DNA from 2 places in the Rhizobium sp. CF142 genome. Region 2 is predicted to be linked to the other one. Evidence: predicted binding sites of a transcription regulator. Region 2 holds the regulator's gene; the other holds the start of a gene.

Region 1 (3,414 bases), on a different contig from region 2:
GCTTGATGCCGAGGTCTTCGGAGATGACAGTGCCGCCCGTCAAGATGGCGATGTCTTCAAGCATGGCCTTGCGGCGGTCGCCGAAGCCCGGAGCCTTGACAGCAGCAATCTTCAGACCGCCGCGCAGCTTGTTAACGACGAGCGTAGCAAGAGCTTCGCCTTCGACGTCTTCAGCGATGATGAGGAGCGGCTTGCCGGTCTGAACGACAGCTTCGAGAACCGGGAGCATGGACTGCAGGTTCGAGAGCTTCTTTTCGTGCAGGAGGATGAAGGCGTCTTCGAGGTCAGCAACCATCTTTTCCGGGTTGGTGACGAAGTAAGGGCTGAGGTAGCCGCGGTCGAACTGCATGCCTTCGACGACTTCGAGCTCGGTTTCAGCGGTCTTGGCTTCTTCGACGGTGATAACACCTTCGTTGCCGACCTTCTGCATGGCTTCAGCAATGTCGAGACCGACCTGCTTGTCGCCGTTTGCAGAGATCGTGCCGACCTGGGCAACTTCTTCCGAGGTGGAGATCTTCTTGGCCTTGGCCTGGAGATCCTTGACGACTTCAGCAACGGCGAGATCGATGCCGCGCTTCAGGTCCATCGGGTTCATGCCGGCAGCAACAGCCTTGTTGCCTTCGCGAACGATGGCCTGTGCGAGAACCGTTGCAGTCGTGGTGCCGTCGCCGGCGACGTCGTTGGTCTTTGAAGCAACTTCGCGGACCATCTGGGCGCCCATGTTTTCGAACTTGTCTTCAAGTTCGATTTCCTTGGCGACCGAAACACCGTCCTTGGTGATGCGCGGAGCGCCGAAGGACTTGTCGATAACGACGTTGCGGCCCTTAGGACCAAGCGTGACCTTCACTGCGTCAGCGAGGACGTCGACGCCGCGCAGCATCTTTTCGCGCGCGCTGCGGCCGAACTTTACTTCTTTAGCTGCCATTTTGAGAACTCCTGAAAAGGGGTGTCAGCGATTTCGATGAAAGACAATCGGCCGATTAGCCGATGATGCCCATGATGTCGGCTTCCTTCATGATCAGAAGGTCTTCGCCGTCGATCTTGACTTCCGTGCCCGACCACTTGCCGAACAGGATACGGTCGCCAGCCTTGACGTCGAGCGGAACGACCTTGCCGGATTCGTCACGAGCGCCGGAACCGACGGCGACGATTTCGCCTTCCTGCGGCTTTTCCTTGGCGGTGTCCGGGATGATGATGCCACCCTTGGTCTTCGCTTCGGATTCAACGCGACGGACGACGACGCGATCGTGAAGCGGGCGGAAATTGGTGCTTGCCATTGCTAATCCCTCGATCAAATGACATTCGCGGACCGGGTTGGCCCACAATGAAAGTGTTAGCACTCAACTCCCGTGAGTGCTACCGCCGTGCATTTAGGGATGGCTCCAGAAGGAGTCAAGAAGAGCCATCACGGATTTTTGTGCCGGAATTGTGGAGACAGGCAGGATTTGTCCGGCTTGGTTACCGAGCTTTGCTCACGCCCGGCTTTTGAACCCCGGCGTTCTTCGCCTGACGCAGAAAATGCCTTGCCATTGAAGCCCGCCTTTGCAATGTCACCGGTGACTGAAAGCGAAGCAGGAAAGCGGAATGGCAAAGCGGATTGCGAACTTCTCCGAGATCACCGATCGATACGATGCGGTGCTCTGCGATGTCTGGGGCGTCGTGCATAACGGCGTCGATCCGTTCCCGAAGGCAGGCGAGGCGCTGCAGGCGGCCCGCGCCGCCGGCCTGACCGTCGTCCTCATCACCAATTCGCCGCGCGTCTCCTGGCAGGTCGTCGAGCAGCTGCGCCAGATCGGCGTGCCTGACAGTGCCTATGACCGTATCGTCACCTCTGGCGACGTCACCCGCGCGCTGATTGCCGAAGGCCCGCGCGAGGTCTTCCTGCTCGGCCCTGAGCGCGACAATCCGATCCTTGAAGGCCTCGATATCGAGCGTGCTGCTGCGGGCGACGCCACCTCCGTCGTCTGCACCGGCTTTTTCGACGACGAGACGCAGACGCCCGAGGACTACACGGACATGCTGCTGGATTTCAAAGCCCGCAACGTGCCGATGATCTGCGCCAATCCCGACCTCGTGGTCGAGCGCGGTCACCGCATCATTCCCTGCGCCGGCGCCATGGCCGCCTATTATGAGCAACTCGGAGGCTCCACCCGGATCGCCGGCAAGCCACACCGGCCGATCTATGAGGCCACACTTGCCGCTGCCCGCGAGGTCCGTGGTGATTTCCCTATCGACCGTGTGCTGGCGATTGGCGACGGCATGCCGACGGATGTTCGCGGCGCCTTGAATTATGGCCTCGACCTCCTCTACATCAGCGGTGGTATCCACGCGAAGGAATATACGCTGCACGGCGAGACCGACGAGGCGATCCTGCACGCCTATCTCGAACGGGAAAAGGCAGCGCCGAAGTGGTGGATGCCGCGCCTCGCATAAGAGAATTGAAGCCGATGACCGTTTTTCACCGCAATGAAACCCGCGATCCGCTACCCGAGCATCTGAAGGGCGGTGTCATCGCCATCGGCAATTTCGACGGCGTCCATCGCGGCCATCAATCGGTGCTGAACCGGGCTCTCGATATTGCAAAAGAGCGCGGCATTCCCGCCCTGGTGCTCACATTCGAGCCGCATCCGCGCACCGTCTTCAAGCCGGATGCGCCGGTCTTCCGCCTGACGCCGGCGCCCTTCAAGGCCCGTATCCTGGAAGAGCTGGGCTTCAACGCAGTCATTGAATACCCCTTCAACTACGAATTCTCGCAGCGTTCGGCGGAAGAGTTCATTCATTCCATCCTGAAGGACTGGCTCGGCGCCTCTGAGGTGGTGACCGGCTTCGATTTCCATTTCGGCCGCGGCCGCGAGGGTGGGCCTGCCTTCCTGATGGATGCCGGCAACAGATATGGTTTCGGCGTCACCCTGATCGACGCATTCCGCGACGAGAACACGGATGTCGTTTCATCGAGCCATATCCGCGCGCTGCTGAAGGACGGCGATGTCTCCTCGGTCGCCGCCATGCTCGGCTATCATTATACGGTCCAGTCGAAGGTGATCGATGGCGAGAAGCTCGGCCGCCAGCTCGGCTTCCCGACCGCCAATATGCAGCTGCCGCCGGAGGTCGAACTTGCAGCCGGCATTTACGCCGTTCGTTTCCGCCTCGAAAACGGCAAGCTCTATGATGCGGTGGCAAGCTACGGCCGGCGTCCAACGGTGACGGAAAACGGCGTGCCGTTGCTCGAAACCTATCTTTTCGATTTCAGCGGCGATCTCTACGGCCAGACCTGTTCGGTCTCCTTCTTCGGCTATCTGCGCCCCGAACTGAAGTTCGACGGGCTCGATCCGCTCGTCGCGCAGATCAAGCGCGACGAGGAGGAGGCAAGGGCACTGCTGGCAGGTGTGAGACCGCTCGGCGAGCTCGACCGGA
Region 2 (3,414 bases):
TATTCCATGCCCCAGATTTTCGCCTCCGCGCATTCCAGGCTGTTGCCTTGGGGATCGCGGAAATAAATCGATCGGCCGCCCTGCGGCCAGTGAACCTCGGATTCGATGCCGATGCCGGCAGCTTTCAGCTTCTCCGCCATCGCATCGAGATTATCTCCTGAAACCCTGAAGCAGGCATGGCCTTTTCCAATGGTGCCATGTGGCGGAACCTGCAGGCTGTCAGGCGCTGGCGGCTTCACCGTTTCCTCCGGGTTGAAGATCAGGAGCACGCCTGGTCCGCAGCGGAAGAATACATGGCGGTTGCCCGAACGTGCGATCTTCTCAAGGCCAAGCACAGTCCCGTAAAAGCCTTCGGCCGCATCGAGATCGGTTGCGTAGAGCGCAGTTTCAAGAATGCCTTCGATGGGTTGCGCCATTGCCCGCCCCTTGTCCGGCCTTGCCCCCGGAAGCAGGGACGAGGAAATTCACTCGCGAGGCTTGAATGGAAGCCTCAGGCGATCGCCTGCTTCTGCAGGTCCACCAGGTCGGCAATCCCTGCCTTGGCAAGGCCCATCAGCGACGAGAATTCTTCCTCGCTGAAAGGCGTGCCTTCTGCAGTGCCCTGAATCTCCACGATGCCGCCGGCGCCCGTCATGACGAAATTGGCATCGGTCTCGGCCGAGGAATCCTCGAGATAGTCGAGGTCAATCACAGGCTGGTTGGCGAAGATGCCGCAGGAGATCGCCGCGACATGATCCTTCAGTACGCGGTCGGCCTTGATCATGTTGCGGGTTTCCATCCAGCGCAGGCAGTCGTAAAGCGCAATCCAGCCACCGGTAATCGAGGCCGTGCGCGTGCCGCCATCTGCCTGGATGACATCGCAGTCGAGCGTGATCTGGCGTTCGCCAAGCGCGGTCAGATCAACCACGGCTCGCAGCGAGCGGCCGATGAGGCGCTGGATTTCCTGCGTGCGGCCGCCCTGCTTGCCGGCAGCAGCTTCGCGCTTCATGCGTTCGCCGGTGGCGCGCGGCAGCATGCCATATTCGGCAGTGACCCAGCCCTTGCCGGTATTGCGCAGCCACGGCGGGGTCTTGTCTTCGAGGCTTGCCGTGCAGAGCACGTGTGTGTCGCCGAACTTCACCAGGCAGGAACCTTCCGCATGCTTGGAAAAATTGCGCTCGAAGGAGACCTTGCGCATCTGGTCTGTTTTTCTGCCTGAAGGTCGCATTCTCTTCTCCTGAAACATGATGCCGAAAAGCGTAAGCGCTTCTCGGGCAATGTCATGCATGCATTGTATCGTCGCCCGCTTCTACGATTGGCTGCGTGCATTTGCAAATTCCCTTTTGCCACGGGGGTCAGATTGGCTATATTTCCCTGACATCATTCAGTGCGGGTGCGAAAAGTTCATGAGCTACAGGTCGACATCAATTTCGGATGCCGTGGCTGCGCTGGATGAACGATCGAAGGAAATTTTCCGGCGCATCGTCGAAGGCTATCTGGAGCATGGCGAGCCCTTGGGCTCCCGCAATCTCTCGCGTCTTCTGCCCATGTCTCTGTCGCCTGCCTCCGTTCGCAATGTCATGAGCGATCTGGAAGAGCTCGGGCTCATCTATTCTCCGCATGTCAGCGCCGGCCGCCTGCCGACCCAGATCGGGCTGCGCTTCTTCGTCGATGCCTTCATGCAGGTCGGCGATCTCTCCGTCGAGGAGCGTGCCAGCATCGACCGCCAGGTCCGGGCCGGAAGCCGCGACAATCCCGTGGAATCGATGATGAACGAGGCAAGCCGCATGCTCTCGGGCATTTCGCGCGGTGCTGGCCTCGTTATCACGTCCAAGAGCGACCCGGTTCTGAAACATGTCGAGTTCATCCGCCTGGAGCCTACCAAGGCGCTGGCCGTGCTCGTCGGCGATCATGATCAGATAGAAAACCGCATCATCGAGCTGCCTGCGGGCGTTACTTCTTCGCAGCTCACCGAAGCCGCCAATTTTCTTAACGCGCACATGACCGGCCAGACGCTGCCGGAATTGCGCCTGCAATTGAGCCGGCTGAAAGATGAAGTTCGCCACGAGCTCGATGCGCTGTCGCGGGATCTCGTGGAGCGCGGCATCGCCGTATGGGCCGGCAGCTCGGACGAGACCAAGCCGGCACAGCTCATCATCCGTGGCCGAGCAAACCTGCTGGAAGGCGTGGGCGGGGCGGAAGACCTCGACCGGCTGCGCCTGCTTTTCGATGACCTCGAGAAGAAGGACAGCTTAATCGAGCTCCTGAACCTTGCCGAAAGCGGGCCGGGCGTACGCATTTTCATCGGTTCGGAAAACAAGCTCTTCTCACTTTCCGGCTCCTCGCTCATTGTGGCGCCCTATCGCGATGACGACGACCGCATCGTTGGTGCGGTGGGCGTGATCGGTCCCACGCGGCTCAATTATTCCCGCATCGTGCCGATGGTGGACTATACGGCCCAGCTCGTATCGCGCCTTTCGCGCGGATCTCTCTGATCCCTTGCGCGAAACCGGCGGAATTTCAGCTTCTTCGTCACGCAGACTTGATTTTTTCCGGCCAAACATCGATATCGGGCGCATCTGAGAATACACGAACCGGAGACCGTCATGACTGATGAAACGACGAAGAACGGACCTGACGCGGCTGCGGCGGAAGCCACAACCGATGCCGCCGCAAACGTCGAGAATGAAGCCGTGAAGGAAGCAGCTGCAGGCGAACCGGATGCGCTTGAGCTTCTGAAGGCCGAGAATACCGAATTGCGCGACCGCTATCTGCGGCTTGCCGCTGAAATGGATAATCTGCGACGCCGTACAGAGCGCGAGGTCAAGGACGCCAAGTCCTATTCCGTCGCAGGCTTCGCCCGCGACATGCTGGCCGTCTCGGACAATCTGCGCCGCGCGCTGGACGCCATTCCTGCCGAAGTGAAGGAAACGGCTGATCCCGGTCTGACCACGCTGATTGAAGGCGTGGATATGACCGAGCGTTCCATGCTCTCGGCTCTTGAACGCCACGGCGTTCGCAAGCTGGAGCCGGTCGGCCAGAAGTTCGACCCGAACTTCCATCAGGCGATGTTCGAAGTGCCGAATACCGAAGTGCCGAACAATACGGTCGTGCAGGTCGTACAGGCCGGTTTCTCCATCGGTGAGCGCGTGCTGCGCCCGGCCATGGTCGGCGTCGCCAAGGGTGGTCCGAAACTCGTGGAAGCCGAGGCCAACTCGGTGCTGGACGAGAAGGACGCTTAAATCAACCGGACGAGATAATTGAAAAAGGCCGCGTCAGCGGCCTTTTTCATATCAATCTCACCTGGCGATCATATGCGCGCAAAGCGCTCGATCAGCAGATCGAAAAAGCCGTCGGCATCCACATCGCGCATGACCTTCGCATTGCGCTTGCGGTCGGTCACGTGCCACCAGTCGACGACCGTCATGCCGACGG

Evidence for each region. The regulator HrcA, encoded in region 2, represses chaperone genes, less so after heat shock. The targets are predictions, from matches to a motif close to GTTAGCACTCNCNNNNNGNGAGTGCTAAC.
Region 1: a site for HrcA is predicted at 1,333-1,361, ahead of groES (co-chaperone GroES). Genes of this name have one in related genera too.

What each region holds. Positions count from the first base shown of each region.
Region 1 covers NZ_AJWE01000018.1:12,677-16,090, forward strand. Annotated here, with positions in the region: gene groL (chaperonin GroEL) at 1-925, opposite strand, end outside; gene groES (co-chaperone GroES) at 981-1,277, opposite strand; gene PMI11_RS05315 (TIGR01459 family HAD-type hydrolase) at 1,585-2,433, shown strand; gene PMI11_RS05320 (bifunctional riboflavin kinase/FAD synthetase) at 2,448-3,414, shown strand, end outside.
Region 2 covers NZ_AJWE01000022.1:30,424-33,837, forward strand. Annotated here, with positions in the region: gene PMI11_RS06930 (VOC family protein) at 1-416, opposite strand, end outside; gene rph (ribonuclease PH) at 491-1,207, opposite strand; gene hrcA (heat-inducible transcriptional repressor HrcA) at 1,386-2,474, shown strand; gene grpE (nucleotide exchange factor GrpE) at 2,586-3,221, shown strand; gene PMI11_RS06950 (nucleoside hydrolase) at 3,290-3,414, opposite strand, start outside.